One region of the Pseudoalteromonas sp. CST2 genome, then DNA from elsewhere that is predicted to be linked to it. Evidence: riboswitches for the same ligand, from Rfam matches in the RefSeq annotation. Region 1 holds a riboswitch; the other holds the start of a gene.
What was found. Region 1 has a riboswitch for cobalamin ahead of PSH41_RS09685 (ABC transporter ATP-binding protein). Riboswitches for the same ligand answer to the same signal wherever they lie in the genome.

Region 1 (5,322 bases):
CATTACTATGGTGGGAATGTCGGCATTAATAGTATACGGAATCGCCTCACCGGCAGGAGCATCGGGAAGGATAAAATCAACAACAGCGCAAAAGTAGCTATTGTGTTTTATTAGCTCTTTTGTTGCCGCTAAAGACTCGGCTATATCTACTTCGTAACCTGCTTTAAGCGCGATATGCTTTTGCACACGCGCTATAGTAGGCGTATCTTCAACTATGAGTATTTTTCGCGTCACGTAACAACCTTGTTTGATATTTTGCAAAAGTATTTGCTTATACAAGTTGTAACTGTTAAAACGCAAAAAAGCAAATATCTTAGAGGCTTATACGCTATCTGATTCGCTATAATCGTCTTGGCTTATTGGTACCGGCCCTGACATTTTTGAACGGCCAAAAAGTGTATGAAACTTGGTTTTACAGGTTGTTAGTTTTAAATATTTAACCCAGGCTTTTTCGATTGGGTTTGTAGGTTCTTTACTGCCACAAACTACGTCAACAAATTGCTCTTGTAGCGTATTTTGGGGTGCTAAAGTTTTATTATAAAGCCCTTTTAGTACAACGCCGTGTTGCTCTAATATGCTGGCTTCTAATAAGGTGAAGTTTCCGCTGCGGCTAAACCCGCGAGGAAAGTTTTGATCATCATAAAATTGACGTTGGCTAACAAACGCTTGGCGAAGTAGTGAAATATCGTTGCTCATAACTGTATCCTCATACCCTGTTTATTGCTGGAGTATGATGCAAGTTTGACAATTTATTAAACAAGTTATTTTTATCGTGAGGATAAAAAATTGGATATAGATTTATTAAAAACATTTGTAGAGGTTGTGCGCACGCGTCACTTTGGTAAAGCGGCCGAAAACCTGTATATCACTCAATCGGCAGTAAGCTTTCGAATTCGCCAATTAGAGCAGGGGTTGGGTGTAAACTTGTTTATTCGCCAGCGTAACAATATTCAATTAACGGCGCCAGGAGAGCGATTGCTTCCGCACGCTAAAATGATCATCACCGGCATGCAGCGTGCCAAAGTCGATGTAGCACTTGCCGATAACATGCACAAGCAAATAAGTTTAGCGGGTACACCTAATATATGGGATGCGTTTTTACAATTTGGCATTACTAATATTGTGTCGGCTATGCCTGGGGTCTCGTTGGTCGCAGAGGTTAAAGCCCAACAAGAAAGCACGCGGTTATTATTAGAGCGTACGCTTGATTTAGCCATTTTATTTGACCCCCCTAAAGTAGACGAGCTTGTGGTTGAGCGAATTTGCGAGCTGCCAATTATTCCGGTTAGTGGCTATGACACGGCCACTAACGAGAACTTTTTTGATAACCAATATGTATATGTTGATTGGGGTACTACGTTTTCACTATGGCATGCGCGCCAATTTACCGGTAAAACGCCGCCTTATTTTAGAACCAGTACGGGACGTATTGCCCTTGATTTAATTCTTCAGTGTGGCGGCAGTGCGTTTATCCCCGAGGTACTTGTTGAATCTCACCTAGAAAAGGGTGAGCTGTTTCATGTAAAAGACGTAGAACATACTTCGCGTGATATTTTTGTGGCCTACCACAGAGACAACGAACAAAAAGAGCTAATAGAAACCCTGATTAACTTATTACCTAAAATAAATGCTTATCAGCCTGTTGATGAACACTAAATACCGACTATGATTTTTAATGAGGTTGAATAGGTACAATTTTGTTTATTAAATATTCATGTCGGTTTGTTTTCAGAATTTAGACACTTTTATTAAAATAAAAAGACAAAAATGTTTCCTTTGTAATATATCTGTCATTTAACGGTGACAAACTGCAGCTGTTTTAAAAATTAGTCTTGTGATTATCGAGGAAATAACATGAATTTTGTAAAATCGAGCTTATGTGTTGCACTAGTAAGTGGTTTATCTTTTAGCGCGTTTGCAGAGGTTGATGTATACGGTAAAGCGAATGTTACTGTGCAATCGTCTGATGATGGCGAAGGGTCTTTCACTGAAATTAAAAGTAATGCATCTCGCTTTGGACTAAAAGGGTCTGAAAAGATTACTGATGGATTAGAAGCGGTTTATAAGTTTGAGTTTCAAGTTGATGTATCTGATGCTGACTCTAAAGGTGATAACGACGACAATATTTCTGCACGTAACCAGTATGTAGGTTTAAAAGGTGCATATGGTCAAGTTGTTGTGGGTCGTAACGATACAGCGCTTAAACAATCGCAAGGTAAGTTAGATTTATTTAATGACCTTGAAGGCGATATTAAAAATGTCTTTAAAGGTGAAAACCGCCTAGGTGATTCAATCACTTATACATCTAAAAGCTACGAAGGCTTTAAAGTACTTGCTACATTTGTTGCCGAAGATGACGTAGATGCAGATAACGGCTATTCAATGGCGGTTACCTACGGTGACTCTGCACTTAAAAAGAGTGCGGTATACGCCTCGGTTGCAGCCGATAGCGAAGTAAATGGCTACGATGTAGTGCGTGCGTCAATTCAAGGTAAAGTAGAGAGCTTTAAATTAGGCGCTATGTACCAAACTCAAGAAAAAGTAGACGGTAGCGCAGAAGCTGACGGCTATTTATTAAACGCAGCCTACAGCATGGGCAAAAACACGTTTAAAGTGCAATACCAAGCAATGGACTTTGATGACAGCGACGACAAAACGGCAGTTTCTGTAGGTGTTGATCATAAGTTTAATAAAAACATTAAAGTATTTGGTTTTTACTCAAGCTTTGATATGGACAACAATGTTGACCAAGACTACGTTGGCCTAGGTATGGAATACAAGTTTTAAGCGTTGCTTAAACACTCCCTTTATTAACCGCGCTCTAATGAGCGCGGTTTTTTTTGCTTTAAATTATTTACTTACCCGCCCATAATAGACCCTCATTTGGAATGGGGTGAAATTCCTCAACTATTCCCGTAACTGTAATTAGCACCACGCTTTAAGTCAGATACAAATGAGACATATCAATCAGCATGAGAAGTTCTAGATTGGTATACTTTTTTAACGAGCGGGTAAACTCATTTTTATTGATGCACTAGTCTTTTAGCTGTGTGTTAGTGAGTGCACGCTTTCCAAGGACTCACTTTTGCAAACTACATTAGCGCCAAATACACCCTTATTAAACGTTCAAAATGTGTCGTGGGAAGTCGATGATCACGCCATTTTAAACAATATTAATTTACACATAGCTAAGGGTAAGTTTATTGGGTTAATTGGCCCAAATGGGGCGGGTAAGTCGAGCTTACTGCGCTGTTTGTATCGCTTTAATAAACCGACCGCTGGTAACGTTACCTTTAATCAGCAGGATATTTGGCAGCTTAAAAGTGAAGACTACGCAAAATATGTTGCTGTAGTTCTACAAGAAACGCCTGCGCAATTTAACCTAACATTATTTGATGTGGTTGCCCTTGGGCTTACACCTCATAAGTCATTATTTAGCGCCACCACCCACAGCGACAAACAAAAAATTACACAGGCAATAAAAACCGTAGGGCTTGAGCAACAGTGTAAGCAAAGTTTTGAATCGCTTTCGGGGGGCGAAAAGCAACGTGCATTGATTGCCCGCGCTATAGTGCAGCAACCGCAATTACTCATCATGGATGAGCCAACTAGCCATTTAGATGTTAAATATCAAATACAAGTGATGGAACTGGCAAAATCGCTAGGGGTCACTGTGTTTGCCTCATTTCATGATTTAAATTTAGCAGCCGCTATGTGCGATGAGCTGGTGGTTATTAATAAAGGTAAAATAACACATACAGGTTCGCCTGAGCAGGTACTTAGTGAGGACATGCTAGCGGATGTTTTTGGGGTATGTGCGCGCGTAACTAGCCACCCTCAGCGCACAGATAATGGCCAAACTATTCCTCATATTACTTACTTTTATGGCTATTAATTAAATGGATATAACAAAAATAAACCAGTGGACAATATTTATAGCAGCCGTGTTAATTGCACTGAGCAGCCTTTTTAGCGCACTGAGTTTTGGCGCCGCAGATACGCCGTTAAGTGATGTGCTCACAGGGGTTTTATCTGCAGGAGAGGGCTCGTTTAACGCGCGTATTATTTATGAGCTTAGGTTACCTCGTACCTTACTTGCCTTTATGGCGGGCGCAGGTTTGGCTATTGCAGGGCTTATTTTACAAACGGTTACTCGTAACCCGCTCGCTGATCCGTATTTATTTGGCATATCGTCAGGCGCGTCGTTTGGGGTAGTACTGCTTATGGCCGTTGCGAGTATTAGTGCAGGGTTTATGTTATCGGCTGCTGCCTTATTAGGGAGCTTTTTAGCAATGGGCTTATTGATACTTATTGCTGGGCGGCAAAAAAGGTCGCAAGTAGAGTCTATGTTGCTAGCGGGGGTAGCGCTGTCATTTTTATTTAGCGCATTTACAAGTTTATTGCTGTATTGGAGTGACCCGCAAGCAGTGGCTGGTATTTTGTTTTGGACGTTAGGCAGCTTTGCCCGCGCACAATGGGCCACGTTATGGTTGCCATGCGTGGTTATAGTGGTGTGTATTAGCTTTATGCTGAGCTTTAAAAGGCAGTTAAATGCGCTGCTTCTTGGCGATGAAAGCGCGATAACGCTTGGGGTCCGTGTGCACCGTTTTAGAATTTTAATGCTGGTATTGAGCTCGTTAATAACGGCCGTGCTGGTGGCCCTATGTGGCGGTATTGGTTTTGTAGGTTTAATGGTGCCGCACATAGTGCGCTTTTTTATATCTCAGGGCAGTACTGCTGGCTTACTAATTACCAGCTTAGTGGGCGGCACGTTTATGGTGTGGGTTGACGTGCTTTCGCGCTCATTACTTAAAAATCAAGAGCTCCCTGTAGGGGTGATCACAGCAGCTATGGGTAGCGTATTTTTTTTAAGCTTACTCTTTTTTAGAAAAACAAAGGCATAGTGCTGATGAAAACCTTAATGATTCAGGGCACTACGTCGGATGCCGGAAAAAGCACCTTAGTCGCTGCGCTTTGCAGAGTGTTTGCAAAGCGAGGTATAAAGGTCGCGCCTTTTAAACCGCAAAATATGGCGCTTAATAGCGCGGTTACAAAAGAGGGGGGCGAAATAGGCCGTGCGCAAGCTTTGCAATCCATAGCCGCTAAAGTAGAGCCTCAAAACGACTTTAACCCCATATTGCTCAAACCAAATAGTGATACGGGCGCACAAGTCATTATACATGGAAAAGCCATTAGTAATATGGAGGCAGGGGCGTATCATAACTATAAACAGGTTGCGATGGATGCAGTGCTTGCCTCGCATAAACGCCTAGCAAAGCAGTTTGATTTATTATTGGTTGAGGGCGCAGGCAGCCCCGCAGA
Region 2 (5,322 bases), on a different contig from region 1:
GCGATACATCATCGATATACCAATTAACGCCGCCGCTAATATTAAGCGCATTTGTTAAGCGGTATTGGCCGCTGTAATCTACTTGCGAGCGCTTAGTAACAAATGTACTGGTTAATGGCCCGCCGGTAAAAGAGTCCACATATGTGCTGTCAGAATCATCGGTTGCAAAAGCAACATCTATAGCATGAGATTGGTTAGTGTAGTTTTTGCTCCACTGCGCCGACAGTTGATAGTTTTTAAAGTCCCCTCTTTCAACCGTGCTCGTAGCCGGGCTAAAGCTGCTATCGTAGTCCGCGTAGCCTTCGCTGTACTGGCCTAGTAGCTTAAAGTTTCCGTAGTGTGCATCTGTATAGTTTACTTTAAAGCCTACGTTTTTATTTTCATAGCTGTCGTCATCGGGCGCTATACCTTGTAATGCATCAAAACCATCGGTTTTTTCAAAGCCTGCATTAAATGCGCTAACCACTTCATTTGATTTTACTGAACCTGCAAGCTGATAGTTTTGATAAGCGTTAGAGCCAAATGTGGCATCAAGTGATACATTGCTCGCTTCACGCGTTATTATATTAATAACCCCAGCTAATGCATCTGAGCCATACACAGCTGCACGCGAGCCTTTTACGATCTCTATTCGCTCAATACTATTTAGCGGCACGTTACTTAATGCTTTTTGTCCTAGCGTGGCTGAGCCCGTGCGTACACCATCAATTAAAATTAGCGTATCGCCAGAACCTGTACCACGTAAAGACACGCCCGACGTTTGGCCAAAGCCACCATTAGAATTAATTTGAAAACCCACCTGTGTGCTTAGTAAGGTTGGTAAATCGCGTACATTGCTTGCATCTATTTCGGAGCGTTCAATTACATTAACGCTCGCTAAAACATTATTTATTGATTGTTCAAATTTATTAGCGGTAACAGTGATTTTTTCAATTGGGCTTTGTGCAGCAGATACAGAAAAAGACAGCGCAGCCGAGATAGCAACGCCAAGAGTTGTTTTATTTAGCATGATGTTCCCTATCTTTGCCCACCGCAAAGATTTAAGTAAGTAAGATTACTTCAAGGCCGGTCTCCGGACTCAGTAAACACATAAATGCGTTAATACTTTACCGTTGCGGGGGCAGTGTTGGGATTGCTTTTGTCATAAAGGCGCACCAACTTCCCGATTATCTCGCTGTTAGTTTTAATACTTTAAACCCTGTATTTAGCAACCAGCAAGCACCTTGAAAATAGGCGGTTATTGTGAGCAGTTTGTTTACAAATGTCAACGGACGTCTATATAGCTAAAGGTTAAATTATTTATTTTCAGTAAAGCTGGATGTTACGCCGTATAAACTTAAAAGCGCTGTGATTTTAGGTTTTATTTCAGGCGAATTTAAAAGCTTATCCATTTGTTTTACCGTAATTTTACTGCGCGCAGGATTAACTAAAAAATGAGTATCGTATATAGCATCTGGGGTATTACTCTTATAAAGCAGGTTCATATTAAAAATGTTGTTCTTTTTAAAGTATTGATAAGCTATGTTATTTAACACCCCTACATCGGCACGCTTTAATAGCAGCATTTTAACAACGTTAAACTCATCGATTGTTAAACTAACTTGGTGTTCATCACTTAAATACTGTGCATCGGTTTTAAAATCAGCAAAACGATAGGAATACCCCAATACTCCCGCTTTTGTTAAAGCATGTAAGTCATCGAAATAGCTTTGCTTTTGGGCGTTTTGTGCCAGCGTATACAACTCATTTTTAGCAATAACATAAAAGCTCGTTTCCTGTAAGGCACTTCTTGCTACTTCAGGCACCCATTGCATAGCCATTAAAAACAACATGTCGAATTCCCCCCATTCGACCCACTTTTTGAGCCTTTTTACAGGCAAAGAGTTAAGAGTAAATTTATATTCGCTTTGAGAGTCATTGAGTATTTTTACAAACTCAGGCGCTAACCCTTGCTCTTTTTCGGCATTAATAATAATTGGAAAGTAACCGTCCTCTACCAACACATCTACATTTATTGGCTTGGCAAAGCTAAACTTACTGCACGCAATAATAATTATAAAAACAAGAAACTTAAGCATTTAAAGCCTTTAACAGTCGCTATTAAGTAATATTGATATTAAGAATAGCCTAATATACGCAACTGCGTGATAAGCAGATTTAATAATGCATTTAAATAACGTTAAAAGAATATGGAATAACAGTAGAGTAATTTTACGTAGGTAAAAGGGGTTTAGGCTTGCGAGTAAGTAAAGGCTGTAATTAGGGCGGGGTAAAATGTGTGGCTAATATATTCAATAACCACACATTTAAATTTTCACTTTAAAATACTAAAGACACTTAGCTAATTAATCGCGAAAGTTTTTAAACTGGAAAGGCTGACCTAAATCTGCAGTGCGAACGACTTGCATAGCGGCTTGTAAATCGTCACGCTTTTTACCCGTTACACGTACTTCTTCACCTTGAATAGCAGCTTGTACTTTTACTTTTGAGTCTTTAATGGCTTTAACTACTTTTTTAGCCATGTCTTTCTCAATGCCTTGTTTAAGTGCAACATTACGAAACACGTTTTTACCAGCACGAGTGATGTCTTGCAGCTCCAAGCTTGCTACGTCCATACCACGCTTAGAAATTTTTCCTGCTAAAATATCAAACAATTGCATAACTTGTGAGTCAGCTTCAGCTTTTAGTTTAATTGTTTTGTCGTTTAGCTCAATTGATGCGTCAACACCTCTAAAGTCAAAGCGCGTTTCTAGCTCACGGTTTGCGTTATCTACTGCATTTTTAGCTTCGTTCATTTCTACTTCTGATACGATATCAAATGAAGGCATTGGGTTCTCCTAACTATTAAATCTAAATTTATGCGCCGATTATAACGCTAAAATTATAAATCTTTACATTTTTCTGCCACTTGTTCAGGTGCGATACTAATTTAGTTTGATATACTGCAGCCTCTTTTTTAAGCGGTTTTAGGATTTATCGTGACAAGGCGTGTTTACCAAGCAGTTTTTTTGATTAGTATTGTGGTGTTTACCCTCTTATTTGCCAAAGAAATAAAAGGCGGCGTTACGAACTTATTTCCACATGTTGATAAAGTTGCCCACTTTGGGATATTTTTTATACTTGCCATCATTATGGATAAAGCCTTTAAGTTACCGCTGTACACGCAAGTACTCTTGCTTGCGGGCTACGGTGCAGCAATAGAAATAATGCAAGATGCGCTTCCCTACAGGCAGGCCTCGTTAGGTGATTTTGTTGCTGATTTTGCCGGTGCGGCCACGTACTTTTTACTAAGAACCATTTTTACTCCTCGAAAAAAGAACCCTTATGGCTAATATTCTTATTATTGGCGACGGCGCTATTGGTTTATTGCTAAGCCATTTTTTATCTAAAGCTCACACTGTTCATGTGTTAACACGCAAAGCCACTGCAAATACACGCTTTTATTGCAAAGCAAAACAGCCTTCGCAAAAAATTAATGCGCGGTTTATTACGCTTAAGCAAATTAATGAACAGCCCGCGTTTGATATTGTTATTTTTGCTGTAAAGGCTTTTCAGGTTCAATCGGCCTTTACGCAAGTTAAACCCTTTTTATCGCCAAGTAGTGTACTTATTGTATCGCACAACGGAATGGGTAATGTTGAAACGCTCAATGAGCAACTCGATAAGCGACAAGCGTTGTACTTTTTAACCACCAGCATGGCTGGCTTTAAAACAAACGACTTTATAGTACAGCACACCGGTGAAGGTAAAAGCGTATTAGGTGCCTGCAACCCTTGCGCGCGCAGTTATCGCCAAACAATGTGTGAGCAATTGCAAAACGTGCCGCAGCTTAGCTACACTACTAATATTGAGCAGCTACGATTTGAAAAACTATTAGTAAATATTGCCATTAACCCATTAAGCGCATTGTATGATATTAAAAATGGTCAGTTACGTGCCCCTTATTTTAATAGCATTATCTTTAATTTATTAACTGAGGCATGCCAAATAGCCCAGGCTTTAAAGCTTGATATTAAGCTGGCTGATGCACTTAACAACGCTTATAACGTAATGATGCTAACCGCTGAAAACTACTCTTCAATGCATCAAGACGTAGCGCATAACCGACAAACCGAAATAGACGCCATTTGTGGCTATATTAGCCAACAAGGTAAGCGATTAAATATCAGCACCCCGCTAAACGATGCTCTACTTGCTAAAATTAAGGCAAAAAAAAGCGTGGTATAAACCACGCTCTAAATTACGGTTAACCTTTACGGGCGGTAAACTTTTACACCCGTAAAGCCTGCTTCATGAAGAATAAGCGCCTGTAACTGGCTCATAACCCCTCTTTCACAATACAGGTAGTAATCCTTATCTTTTGGCAGATCACCAAATTTAGTCGCTAAGCGGAAAAACGGTAAATGCACTACATCTATACCGTCAATCTCAAGCGGCGCTGCATCCTCTTCCTCTGGTGAGCGAATATCAACAACCACTGCACCCGCTGGTAAATCAACTACCGACTCAGCTTCTTTAAGTTCTTGCTTAGCTTCTACGTCTATATCACGCACATCCATAATGCGAGCGTTTTCAACAACAGTATTAAGCACATCAAAGTCGAACTTTTCTTCTTCGGCTTTAATAACGTCAAGTTTAGCTTTAACCGTTGGCTTTTTAGATATTACGCCGCAGTACTCAGGCATGGTTTCGGCCATTTCTGCGGTGCCAATTTTACGGGCAATATTAATAATTTCTTGTTTGTCGTGCTGAATAAGTGGGCGCAAAATCAGGGTTTCTGTTACGCGGTCAATCACACTTAAATTAGCTAAGGTTTGGCTAGAAACCTGACCTATACTCTCACCAGTTACCAAGGCTTGAATATTTAATTTTTCGGCTACTTGGCTGCCAGCACGCATCATCATGCGTTTTAGCACAACACCCATTTGGCTGTTTTCAACGTTCTCTAAAATTTCGGCAACAACCGGTTCAAAATCAACCGTGATAAATTTAACTTTATGAGTAGAGCTAAATTTTTTCCATAAATAGTAGCTGGCTTGCTTAACACCAATTTCGTGTGCTGCGCCACCTAAATTAAAGAATAAAAAATGTGTGCGAGCGCCCTTACGGATCATCTGATAACTTGCTACACCAGAGTCAAAGCCGCCTGACATTAACGAAAGCACGTCTTCTTGTGTTGGCAGTGGAAAGCCTGCCATACCTAGGTGAGTTTGCGTAACTATGTAGGCTTTATCGTCTTTTACTTCTAAGCGAATAGTTACTTCTGGGCGGCTTAACTTAACGCGAGCGCCTTCAACGTGCTGGTTTAAACCACCACCCACG

Region 2: it holds a riboswitch for cobalamin, as region 1 does, so the genes downstream of both, PSH41_RS13630 (TonB-dependent receptor domain-containing protein) here and PSH41_RS09685 (ABC transporter ATP-binding protein) in region 1, are expected to answer to the same signal.

The regions. Positions count from the first base shown of each region.
Region 1 covers NZ_JAQREO010000005.1:273,499-278,820, forward strand. The annotation lists gene PSH41_RS09665 (response regulator) at 1-234, opposite strand, end outside; gene PSH41_RS09670 (DUF413 domain-containing protein) at 322-696, opposite strand; gene PSH41_RS09675 (LysR family transcriptional regulator) at 787-1,656, shown strand; gene PSH41_RS09680 (porin) at 1,855-2,787, shown strand; cobalamin riboswitch at 2,886-3,017, shown strand; gene PSH41_RS09685 (ABC transporter ATP-binding protein) at 3,086-3,895, shown strand; gene PSH41_RS09690 (FecCD family ABC transporter permease) at 3,900-4,904, shown strand; gene PSH41_RS09695 (cobyric acid synthase) at 4,910-5,322, shown strand, end outside.
Region 2 covers NZ_JAQREO010000010.1:99,939-105,260, forward strand. The annotation lists gene PSH41_RS13630 (TonB-dependent receptor domain-containing protein) at 1-1,009, opposite strand, end outside; cobalamin riboswitch at 1,059-1,228, opposite strand; gene PSH41_RS13635 (ABC transporter substrate-binding protein) at 1,296-2,078, opposite strand; gene PSH41_RS13640 (YajQ family cyclic di-GMP-binding protein) at 2,346-2,828, opposite strand; gene PSH41_RS13645 (VanZ family protein) at 2,979-3,332, shown strand; gene PSH41_RS13650 (ketopantoate reductase family protein) at 3,325-4,227, shown strand; gene thiI (tRNA uracil 4-sulfurtransferase ThiI) at 4,254-5,322, opposite strand, start outside.